One region of the Nitratireductor sp. ATLC21 genome, then DNA from elsewhere that is predicted to be linked to it. Evidence: riboswitches for the same ligand, from Rfam matches in the RefSeq annotation. Region 1 holds a riboswitch; the other holds the start of a gene.
What was found. A riboswitch is a leader RNA that binds a small molecule or an ion and turns the genes downstream of it on or off. The one in region 1 is predicted to bind S-adenosylmethionine.
Positions count from the first base shown of each region.

Region 2: another riboswitch for S-adenosylmethionine. It lies ahead of metA (homoserine O-acetyltransferase MetA); the one in region 1 lies ahead of AC2CHD_RS09285 (O-succinylhomoserine sulfhydrylase).

Region 1 covers NZ_JBXUOU010000002.1:333,586-339,709, forward strand. Annotated here, with positions in the region: gene AC2CHD_RS09280 (CDP-alcohol phosphatidyltransferase family protein) at 1-212, shown strand, start outside; gene AC2CHD_RS09285 (O-succinylhomoserine sulfhydrylase) at 221-1,411, opposite strand; SAM riboswitch at 1,461-1,538, opposite strand; gene AC2CHD_RS09290 (2'-deoxycytidine 5'-triphosphate deaminase) at 1,622-2,713, shown strand; gene AC2CHD_RS09295 (ion transporter) at 2,722-3,519, opposite strand; gene AC2CHD_RS09300 (PhoX family protein) at 3,727-5,607, opposite strand; gene AC2CHD_RS09305 (TonB-dependent receptor domain-containing protein) at 5,801-6,124, opposite strand, start outside.
Region 2 covers NZ_JBXUOU010000005.1:106,870-112,993, reverse strand. Annotated here, with positions in the region: gene AC2CHD_RS19925 (DUF2125 domain-containing protein) at 1-554, shown strand, start outside; gene AC2CHD_RS19920 (prephenate/arogenate dehydrogenase family protein) at 558-1,493, opposite strand; gene hisC (histidinol-phosphate transaminase) at 1,497-2,597, opposite strand; SAM riboswitch at 2,715-2,792, shown strand; gene metA (homoserine O-acetyltransferase MetA) at 2,846-3,766, shown strand; gene AC2CHD_RS19905 (omptin family outer membrane protease) at 3,954-4,919, shown strand; gene AC2CHD_RS19900 (DUF1330 domain-containing protein) at 4,942-5,277, opposite strand; gene AC2CHD_RS19895 (NAD(P)H-dependent flavin oxidoreductase) at 5,341-6,124, opposite strand, start outside.

The DNA.
Region 1 (6,124 bases):
TGGCCGAAAAGCGCAGGCTCAAGAGCGATGCACGGGGGGAGAAATCGCTGTTCTTCACCACGGGGCTTGCCGAAGCGAGCGAGACACTTGCCGTATTCGTGGCCATGTGTCTCTTACCGTCCTGGTTTCCGGTACTCGCCTTTGGCTTCGCCGCGCTGACCGCCTATACCACCGTTTCACGCATTGTTCTGGCGGGCAGGCGGTTCAGCTAGACTCCTGGCTAGATCGCATCGAGTGCCCGTTCCACGTCGGCGAGAAGGTCATCGCAATCCTCCAGACCGACCGACAGGCGCAGCGTGCCGTCGCCGATGCCCAGCTCGGCGCGTGCCTCGTCAGACAGATTCTTGTGCGTCGTCGTGGCAGGATGGGTAATCAGGCTCTTGGCGTCACCCAGATTGTTTGAAATCTGGAAGATTTTCAAAGCATTCTCAAAAGCGAATGCGTCCTTCTTGCCGCCTTTCAGTTCAGCGCAGATCAGGGTCGAACCGCCCTTCATCTGCCGGGCGATGATATCGGCCTGGGGGTGATCCTCGCGCCCCGGATAGATGACACGGGCGACCTTGGGGTGGTCGGCGAGCAGATCGGCGATGCGGCCGGCGCTTTCGGTTTGCTGGCGCACGCGCAGCGGCAGTGTCTCCAGCCCCTTGAGCAGCGTCCATGCGTTGAAGGGCGAAAGGCTGGGCCCGGTGTGGCGGAAGAAGCCCTGGAGATGCTCGTCCACCCATTCCTTGTCCGACAACACAACACCGCCCAGACATCGGCCCTGACCGTCAATGTGCTTGGTGGCGGAATAGACGACCACATGCGCGCCCAGTTCAAGAGGCTTCTGCAGGAGAGGAGTGGCGAACACGTTGTCGACAACGAGACGCCCGCCGATCTCATTCGCAAGGGCGGCGACACCGGCAATGTCCGCCACTTCCAATGTCGGATTGGTGGGGCTTTCAAGAAAGAAAAGCTTGGTGTTGGGGCGTATGGCCGCTTTCCAGTTTTCAAGCTTCGCGCCGTCGACAAGCGTTGTCTCGATCCCGTAGCGGGGCATCAGCGTTTCGACGACCCAGCGGCAGGATCCGAAAAGCGCGCGGCCGGCCACGACATGATCGCCTGCCTTGAGCGAGCAAAGCAGCGCGGCGGTGACAGCCGCCATGCCGGAAGACATGGCGCGCGCCTCTTCGGCGCCCTCCAGCGCACACATGCGGCGCTCGAACATGTCAACGGTCGGGTTGGCATAGCGGGAATAGACGAAGCCCGGTTCCTCACCCTTGAAACGGGCTTCCGCGGCTTCTGCACTGTCATAGATGAAGCCCTGCGTCAGATAGAGCGCTTCGGAGGTTTCGCCAAAATGCGAGCGTGTGACCCCGCCATGAACCAGCGCTGTCTGTGGTTTCCAGTCGTTCTCGGAATTCTCTGTCATCGCTTCTACACCCAACAAAAAACCGGCCGCGAAAAGCCGCATGCCGGTCCGGTGATCGAGCACGGCCTTTTAGCGACTTCTTTAACGTGGCTGCAAGCCGACCGGCCAAATCACCACGGGATAAAGCTCCATTACGCCCTCAAGCGCCTTGCGTCAACGACAAGCGGCGCTAAACCTCGTTCAAACAAAGCCTGTGCAAGGAGAGGGGCGTTGGCAAAAGCGGGAATTCTGCCGGACAAGGATATCGCGGCACTGTTCGACAATGGGGCGCTTGCCTCGGCCCGCCCGCTGGATCACGATCAAATTCAGCCGGCCAGCCTCGATCTGCGACTTGGCACCGTCGCCTATCGCGTGCGCGCCAGCTTCCTGCCGGGACCGAACCACCGCGTTTCGGAAAAGCTCGAGAAACTCAAGCTGCATGAGATCGCGCTCGGTGAGGGCGCAGTTCTGGAAACAGGCTGCGTCTATATTGTCCCACTGCTGGAGGGGCTCGATCTGCCAGACGGCATTTCCGCCTCGGCCAACCCCAAAAGTTCGACCGGACGCCTCGACATCTTTACCCGCGTGATGACCGATCACGGGCAGGAGTTCGACAAGATCCCCGCCGGCTATTCCGGTCCGCTTTATATGGAGGTGAGCCCGCGCACTTTTCCGATCGTGGTGCGCACCGGCTCGCGCCTCTCCCAAATCCGCTTCCGTACCGGCAAGGCGCTGCTCGATGAAAGCGCGCTGGCGGAGCTGCATGCGCGCGAGACGCTTGTTGCTTCGGAAGATCCCAACATCACCGGTGGTGGTATCGCGCTTTCGGTCGATCTGAGCGGTGGCGGCACCGGGCTGATAGGCTACCGTGCAAAACACCACACGGCGCTGATCGATGTGGACAAGCGCGATCAACACGACATCGCGGACTTCTGGGAGCCTTTGACCGGCGACGGTGCGGGCGGCCTGATCCTCGATCCCGACGAGTTCTACATTCTCGTGTCGCAGGAAGCGGTGCATGTGCCGCCGCACCATGCCGCCGAGATGACGCCCTTCGATCCATTGGTGGGCGAGTTCCGCGTGCACTATGCGGGCTTCTTCGATCCCGGCTTCGGTCATTCCTCTGCCGGCGGCACCGGTAGCCGCGCAGTTCTGGAAGTGCGCAGCCATGAGGTCCCGTTCATTCTCGAGCATGGCCAGATCGTGGGCCGCCTCGTCTACGAGCGGATGCTTTCACGCCCTGATGCACTCTATGGCGCAGATCTGAAATCCAATTATCAGGGCCAGTCGCTGAAGCTTTCCAAACACTTCCGCATGGGCTGACGCAAAAATTAGCGCTCTTCTCGCGCCTTTTCCGCGGCCATTGCCTGCACTTCTTTGCGCAGGGCTCGAATCTCGTTGAGGATGATCTCCTGCTCGGCCTGCAGGGCGGTGCGCTCAGCCGATGCCTCTTCATCATGCTCGGCCTGCATCGCCGAGACGATGATACCGATAAACAGGTTCAACACCGTGAAGGTGGTCGAGACGATGAAGGGAATAAAGAAAAGCCAGGCGAGCGGATAGACCTCCATCACCGGACGGACGATGCCCATCGACCAGCTTTCCAGTGTCATGATCTGGAACAGCGAGTAGGCAGAAAGGCCTATCGTGCCGAACCAGTCCGGAAAGGAGGCGCCGAACAGCTTCGTGGCCATGACGGCGAAAACATAATACACCAGCCCTAGAAGCAGCATGATGGAACCCATGCCAGGCAGGGCCGAGATCAGTCCCCCGACCACACGTCGCAATGACGGCACCATGCTGACAAGCCGCAGAACACGCAGGATGCGCAGCGCGCGCAACACCGAGAGCCCGGCGGTCGCCGGAACAAGCGCAATGCCCACCACCACGAGGTCGAAGATACGCCACGGGTCGCGGAAGAAGTTCTGCCGGTAGACGACGAAGCGCGCGAGAAGCTCGGCGACGAAAACACCCAATATGGCCTGGTCCAGTGTTTTCAGCAGTGGGCCAAATGCAGCCATGGCCCGTTCAGAAGTCTCAAGACCCAGCGTGATCGCATTGACGACGATAAGGGCAGTGATGACCGCTTCGAAACGGCGGGATTCGATCAGGCTTTTGAGCGCTTGCACGTTTGGGAGTCCGGTTGGTGTTTGGCAGAATTGAGCGGCACACAGGTGGGATGGAATCGGCGAAACGTCAAGCCGTTCGCGACAGTTCGGCCACAAAGTGCCTGCGATGGAGCACCGGCAAAGCGAGCGAAGCGCGCTCGTTTCCCTGAACGAAAAGAGGCAGGAAGTGCGTCTTCCTGCCTCGTTCATCAATTGCAGCGTTTCGAGCTAGCCGATGACTTCACCGTCTTCCCGCCAGACGGAGATCACTGCCGAGCGTGGCTTTCCATTGCCGTCTGGCCAGCTGCCGCCGGGATGCTGGATGCCAACGAACGCAACCTTGCGGTCCGGCGACCAGGTAAGGCCGGTCACTTCTGCGCCGTTCGGAGCTGTGAGGAAGCGCGCAATTTCACCGGTTTCGGGATTGCCGACCAGCATCTGGTTGTTTCCTTGTCCTTCGAATTCACCCTCATTGCTGTCATCACCATCGGTCTGGATCCACAGCAACCCGTCCGAAGAGAACGCCATGCCATCGGGCGAATTGAACATGTTGCCTTCGTTCACATTGTCCGATCCGGCGTAGACATTGTTATACGCCTTCGGATTGCCGGCCATGACGTAAAGATCCCAGGTAAACCTGTCAGCGCCATGGTCTTCCCCTTCCGGCCGCCAGCGAACGATCTGGCCGAAATTGTTGGTCTCGCGTGGGTTGGGCCCGCCCACCGGCTGTTCATCGCCGCCGGCATTGGCTTTCACACCGCGATTCTTGTTGTTGGTCAGGGCGCAATAGGCCTCGACCCGCAACGGATTGGCGGCAACCCATTCCGGACGATCCATCGTGGTGGCCCCGACCTTGGAGCCGGCGATACGGGAAAAGACAAGAATCTCCTCAATGGACATTCCAGTGCTTTCGGGTGTCAGTGGCAGCCATTCGCCGGTCATGTCATCGTTGAACTTGGCGACATAGAGTGTGCCGTCCGAAAGCAACCCGTCTGTGGGCTGGCCTTCGGCCCAGGTGCCGTTCGACACGTAGCGATAGATGAACTCGCCGCGCTCATCGTCGCCCATATAGACCACGACGCGCCCGTCGGCAGCCTGCACCATCTCGGCGTTTTCGTGCTTGAAGCGTCCGAGCGCAGTGTGCTTGACGGGCGTCGATTCCGGATCGAGCGGGTTGATCTCCGTCACCCAGCCGTGACGGTTCGGCTCATTGGGTTCCTTGGACAGGTCGAATCGCTCGTCGAATTTTTCATAGGCGTACCGGCCTTCACCGCCGATGCCGTAGCGCACTTCGCCTTCCGTGGCCTCGCGTTCTGCCGTCGTGCCGAAATAGCCATTGAAGTTTTCTTCGCAGGTCAGATAGGTGCCCCAGAGCGTCTTGCCGGAGCCGCAATTGTTCATGGTGCCTTTCGGCGAGCGGCCTTCCGGATCGGCATTGGTCTTGACCAGATCGGAGCCTGCGGCAGGGCCGTCCATGGTCATCGGCGTCTCATGGGTGATGCGGCGGTTATAGGGGCTGTCGAACACCACGGCGTAGCCATCGCCCCTGTCGGCGATTTCCAGCACTGTCACGCCCTGCATGTTCTGGAGGAGTTTCACCTCGTCGGCATTGCGAGGCATGCCTTCCGCTTCTGCGGGGAGATTGATTTCCGGGTTCACATATTCGGAATTGATGGCAAGGATCGTCTTGTCACCATCGACAAAGGTCTCCATGCCATCGGTGTTCTCACCGAACACCCTGTCCGACATTTCGACAGGAACTCCGGCCTCTGGCGAGTAGGCGCCTTCCGCATCCTTGAAGAGCGGGTCGCCCCAGCGAACGAGTGTTTTCCAGCGATATCCATTGGGAACGTGTATTTCGTGATCGGTCGCGATCCCGATCGGCTCGAATTTGAAAGCCGCGCCTTCAGCCTTTGCGGTTGAGGTGGAAGAAAGAACGCCGGACCCTATAACGGCGGCCGCAGAACCGAAGGCGAGAACACCACCCAGAAAACCGCGACGCGAGATGGCACGCTCCACCACGGCGTCAAAACCATTGTCCTCAGGGCGCGGATCGCGCATCTCGTCGAATTCGTCCCATGACAGGCGAACGATATCCTGCTTTTTCATCACGGCAGTCCTCTGGCTGTTTGGCTGGATTGAGCCGCCGATGGCGGCATCTGCCGTTATCCGTAGCGAATGCATGCGACAGGATTTTTACAGGGCTGTGTCCGGATGGTCGACCTGAAGGCCGAAAAGGGAAGGGCCGACCATTGCGCTGGCCGGCCCCGGTTTCAAGGTTTCTGTTCTGCTCTCGGTGAGGTCAGAACTTTACAGCGGTGTGGAATGTAAAGGTGCGACCTGGCGCATACACGGGTTCGATCCCGCCACGGTTCGAGCTTGCGGCAAAGCCGGTGCGCTCGAAATAGGTTTCGTCGAACAGATTTTCGACGCCGACGCGAATGGTCATGTTTTCATAGGACGGCGGCGTCCATTCGGCATAGGTGTTGACCACGGTATAGGCGGGCTGATCGTAAAACCCTTCAGCCGTGGCATAGGCATCGGAGATCTTCCCCGCCCAGGCCAAGGATGCGCCCAGCTTCAAATTGTAGTCCGGAATGACATGGTCGATATAAAGCGTGGCCAT
Region 2 (6,124 bases), on a different contig from region 1:
GCGAGGCAAGAAATGTTGTCCTGACACTCGATGACGAGAGCCGCCAGCCCATCGCGCGCGCAGAATCGCTTCAGGCCCACACGAGGCAAAACGGGCGCGATCTCGACATTGCCGTCATTGCCCAGGCTCTAACAATCGATCCAGAGTTCACAAATGGCAGCGCGATGCCGGCTCTCGCTGGCGAATTGCTTCTGACTGTCGACGATGGCGTGTCCCTGGCTCGCTTGAATGCGCCCGGATTGCGTGGGCGTTCGGGAACAATTGAAAACCTTAGCCTGAAGATCGCGGGTGGAGAAGCCGGCCTGATCCTGAAGGGGCCCGTCCGCGTTGCAGAGAATGGGCTGCTCAATGCCGAACTGCGTGTGACGGTCAGCGAACCTCAGAGGATCGCGCAACTCGTTGGCACGATGCTGCCGGAAATGCGCGACGAGATCGCTGGAATTACGGCAGGGCTCGCCAATCTGGGCACGGCACCGACCCTGCCGGTAAACATTCGCCAGGGCCGCGTTTTCGTCGGCTTTCTGCCGCTCGGATCGATCCCGCCCGTCCAGTAGCGCTTATGGCTTTTCGGGATGGGCCAATGCGTGCCGGCCGAAGTCCGGCACGTCGATATCCTGGCCCGCTTCGATGATGGAGCGCCGTATCGCACGGGTCCGTGTAAACATCTCGAAGAGTTTGTCGCCGTCGCCCCAGCGGATCGCACGCTGAAGCGCGGAGAGGTCTTCGGAGAAGCGTGCGAGCATCTCCAGAATGGCATCGCTGTTATGCAGGCACACATCCCGCCACATCGTCGGATCGGAGGCTGCAAGCCGCGTAAAATCACGAAAACCGGATGCCGAGTATTTGATGACTTCCGACTTGGTCACCGCTTCCAGATCGTCCGCTGTGCCAACGATGTTGTAGGCGATGATGTGCGGCAGATGCGAGACGATGGCAAGCACCATGTCGTGATGCTGCGGGTCCATGCTGTCGACCATGGCGCCACACCGTTCCCAAAAAACCGTCAGCAGCGAAAGCGCGTCGGGATTGGTGTCGGGAAGCGGCGTGAGAATGCACCAACGCCCTTCAAAGAGGTCTGCGAAACCGGCATCTGGACCGGAATCCTCCGTGCCCGCAATCGGATGCCCGGGGATGAAATGGACGTTGTCAGGCAGGTGCGGCTGCATCTGCGCAATCACAGACGCCTTGGTTGAGCCCACATCCGTGACAATCGCCCCCGGTTTCAACCCGGGTGCGATGGCTTGGGCAACCTCACCGGAAGCACCCACGGGAACCGAGACGATCACCAGATCGGCATCTCGCACTGCTTCGGCAGGATCCTGCTCGTAGACATTACCCAATTCCAGTTCGCGCGCTCTGGAGAGGGTCTTTTCGCTCCGGCTTGAAATGGCGACGGTTGATGCAAGACCGCCATGCCTGATCGCTCTCGCCAGCGAGGAACCGATCAGGCCGATGCCGACCAGCGCGATCTTTTCAAAAAGTGGGTCAGGCACAACTCAGCTTTCCATGAAATCCTTGAGCGCGGCAACAACGCCGCGATTGGCCTCTTCCGGGCCGACGGTCAGGCGCAATGCATTGGGAAACCCATAGGGCACCACCCTGCGCAGTATATAACCGCGAGACCCGAGGAAAGCGTCGGCATCGGCAGCCGACTTGCCGCCATTCTCGGGGAAATGGATCAGCAGAAAATTACCGACGCTGGGCGTAACGCGCAGACCAAGCTTGCCGAGCTCCTCCACGAGCCATGCACTCCAGGTTTCGTTGTGCGCAACAGCCCGTTCCACATGCGCCTTGTCGCGGATTGCGGCTGCACCCGCCTCAATGGCCAACGCATTGACATTGAAGGGGCCGCGCACCCTGTTCACCGCATCCACCACATGAGCCGGCGCATACATCCAGCCAATGCGGAGCGCCGCCATGCCGTGAATTTTCGAGAATGTGCGCGTCATCACGACATTCTCACTCGACGAAACCAGCTCAATGCCGGACTCGTAATCATTGCGGCGCACATATTCGGCATAGGCCGCATCCAGCACGAGCAGCACATTCTTCGGCAGGCCTGCCTGCAGACGGCGCACCTCATCCACCGGCAGATAGGTGCCGGTGGGGTTGTTGGGATTGGCAAGAAACACAATGCGCGTCTTGTCCGTCACCGCCGCCAGAATGGCATCCACGTCCGCACGCTCTTTGTCTTCCTTCACCACCACCGGCTTGCCACCGGCGGCAAGCGTCTGGATACGGTAGACAAGGAAACCGTGCTCGGTGAAAATCGCCTCATCGCCGGGCTTGATATAGGTCTGCGCCAGCAGGCCAAGAAGCTCATCGGACCCGTTGGAGCAAAGAATGTTGGCCGGGTTCAGGCCATGCGTCTCCGCAATGGCATTACGCAGCTTTGCTGCCGATCCGTCCGGATAAAGCTCCAGATGCCCCATCGCTTTGGAAATCGCCTCGACAGCCGCAGGCGAAGGCCCGAGCGGAGATTCGTTCGAGGAGAGCTTCCACACCTTCGTCGCACCTGGCGCGCTCTCGCGGCCGGGCACATAAGCGGCGATATCCATGACACCGGGCTTCGGTTCGGGACGGACGGACGTGCTCATTGAATGGTCCTGTTTTGAAAAACGGTTGAACGGATCCTCAACCCTTCGGAGAAAATCCGTCCGTTGCTTTAGACCATGACGGCGATTGACGCAAAGAAAACACCATCCTAAATAAAGGCCTCTCTTCGTGGTGATTTGGCCGGTCGGCTTGCAGCCACGTAAAACAATTCGCTAAAAGGCCGTGCGAAGCAGAATTTGCTGAGACCGGTCGCGATTTCGCCGCCGGTCTTTTTTGTTGGAGCAAAACGATGCCGATCAAGATACCCGACCAGCTTCCCGCCCGCGACGTTCTCGTGCGTGAAGGTGTGTCCGTGATGGACGAGCAGACAGCGCTGCGGCAGGACGTCCGCCCTCTGCAGATCGGTCTCCTCAATCTTATGCCCAACAAAATCCGGACCGAAACCCAGTTCGCCCGCCTGATTGGCGCCTCACCTCTGCAGGTGGAATTGACCCTCGTGCGCATCGGCAACCATCGCGCAAAGAACACACCGGAAGAACACCTCATTTCCTTCTACCAGACGTGGGAGGAAGTGCGTGACCGCAAGTTCGACGGCTTCATCATTACCGGTGCGCCCATCGAGCTTTTGCCCTTCGAAGAAGTTACCTACTGGAGGGAGCTCGAGGAGATTTTGGATTGGACTCTAACCAACGTCCACTCTTCATTTTTTATTTGCTGGGGAGCCATGGCGGCTGCCTGGCATTTCCATCGCATTCCCAAATACACACTGGAGAAGAAGGCTTTTGGCGTCTTCCGGCACCGCAACAACGCGCCCGCCTCACCTTTCCTCGCCGGTTTCTCCGATGATTTTGCAATTCCCGTTTCACGGTGGACCGAAGTCCGCTCTTCAGACATCCCTGCTGATCGCGGCCTTCAGGTGCTCATGGAATCGGACGTCACCGGCCCGTGCCTCCTGACAGAAGAAACCGGCAATCGGCTCTATATGTTCAATCACATCGAATACGATTCCACCTCGCTCAAGGAGGAATATGACCGCGATGTTGCAACAGGAACCGAGATAGCCGTCCCGCATGGGTATTACCCGGACGACGATCCGAGCCGTCCGCCGCTCAACCGCTGGCGCTCACACGCGCACCTGCTCTTCGGCAACTGGATTAATCAGGTTTATCAGTCGACGCCTTATGAGCTTGAACAGATCGGTCAGCGCTAGTAAACGCACACCGCTCCTTTCGTCCTATAGGTTGCCAGACGCGCGATAAAAACAGCGGGTCGAGAAGGAGCGACTACTCGAAATACAACTTATTATTGCATACTATAATAATACACTAAAAAATTTAAGACAGTGATTTGATTGAGCTTTTTCAGCAGCTCTTGATTTCGACAATGGATAGCAACCGATGCACAAGTTTTTCATTTCTACAGCTTTTTTAATTTCCGTTCTGCCGACATCGGCACCTGCGGCCGATCTAGCAATCCCCGACAGGCTAGAGGTGACCTCGCAGGACCGTGCAATCACCTTCATCGGAGGCGTAGGCTACACGTTCCTCGAGGCTGAAGAGATCGTCTACGATTCTGTCGGAAATCGCATCAGCGCGCTTTTCTGGGAGAGTGAAGCGCCTGTGCTGACCGGGGGCTTACGTGCGCGCCTTGCAGGCCCATGGACATTGGCGGCCAATGCGACAGTAGGGTTATCCGGGAACAGCCGAATGGAGGATTACGATTGGCTCGATGCGTCGCCAAGCTATGCCTTCAACGACTGGAGCGATCGCTCCGTTCACCCTGATACGGATCTGGACCATTATTTCACCGGTGATATCGCACTCGGGCGGGATTTCGAGATCCGGGATTCAGTCACTCTTAATCTGCATGGCGGCTTCAAATATACGGATGTCAAATGGACCACTTTCGGTGGATCGTTTGTCTACAGCGAAGAAGGTTTCCGTGACGAACAGGGCGACTTCCGCGACGGTGAACGCGGCATCTCTTACCAACAGAAGTTTCCCGGAGTGTTTATTGGAGCAGAAGCCACTTCCAGGCACAAAGGCTGGACCTTTTCCCTCCAGGCACGTGGCGGTCTGAATTTCAAGGTCGAGGACGAGGACCACCACTGGTCGCGCGACCTTCGATTCAACGGTGATTTTGGCACCCTGCCATTTGTGTCTTTATCTGGACGCGTAGAACACAGCATCAACGGGAATGCGAGCCTGTTTCTCGCTGGAAGCTTTGATCAACACTTTGATAGAATAGGCGATGTGCGGATTTCGGAAATCGCTTCGGGCGCACCGGTCGAAGCAATCCGAAATAGTGGGGGCCTGGGGTTCCGTGCAATCACGCTCTCTGGCGGTTTCAAGATGAGGTTCTGAGCCAACCCAGGCCCGGCGGACTTCACGCTTCTTGGACTGCGATCAGAATATCGCTCGCCTTATGGCCGGGATCGACCCCATCAATCAGCAGGATGTCGCCATCCGCGTGATCACTGCGTAAGCGCTTGATGACCTGATAGGCTGAAGACGCATACCAGTCGTCGGCGTTTTGACGACTAGGGAAGGCGATCACGATCAGATCGCCCTCCCAATTCCCTTCCTTCACGTCCGGTCGAGCGCCATGGATGATGAATTGCCCGCCAAACGGCTCCAGCGTTTCATCGATACGCTCCAGATACTCGATGATGGCCGGGCCCAATACGACATTGCGAAGATGACCGATGGCATAAGCTTGCATGGACGGCACCCCTCTCTCAGAAACTGTTGAGAGCACATTGGAGTGCCTTCCGAAGGTATCCAATTACCCCAGAGGTAAAGGCTGTCCTCGAAGGAGTTTCTCCGCATCACGGGCCAGTTTGACGGTCAGCTCGCCAGCCGGCATTGGAGCGGAAAGAGCCGCTGCCTGCCCCGCCCAGAGCGGCGAAAAATCACTCACACCCGCCTTCTCGGCAGCCGCGCGCAATGGCCCTACAGCAGCCGTCGCCAAAGGAAAGGCCGGAGCCTCCTTGCTCATTGGGCCTACTTCGGTGACATAGCGGTTCAGCAACCCTCGGGCTGGGCGCCCGGTAAACACATTGGTGAGCACCGTGCGATCGTCCCGTGCCAGCGCCAGCGCATCCCGATGTCCCGGGCTGGTCAGCGCCTCCGGCGACTGTAGATACGCCGTGCCCACCTGCACGCCCGACGCACCGAGCATGAAGCAAGCGGCCACCGCCCGGCCATCGGAGATTCCGCCTGCCGCAATCACAGGAACGGAGACCGCATCCACCACCTGTGGCACCAGCGCCAGCGTTCCCGGCTGCGTGGCGATGTCCGGCTCGAGAAAAACACCTCTGTGGCCTCCGGCTTCCGCGCCTTGCGCGATGATGGCATCGCAGCCGTTTTCTTCCAGAAAGCGTGCTTCCGCGACGGTCGTGGCCGACGCTATGATCTTTGCACCTGCTGCCCGCACACGCTCCACCAGGCCGGTGTCCGGCAAACCGAAATGAAAACTTACCACCTCCGGGCGGAATTCCTCCACAATGGCGCAGCTTTCCTCGTTGAACGGGTTTCTACCCGCACCAGCGGGTGCCGCATCCGGATCG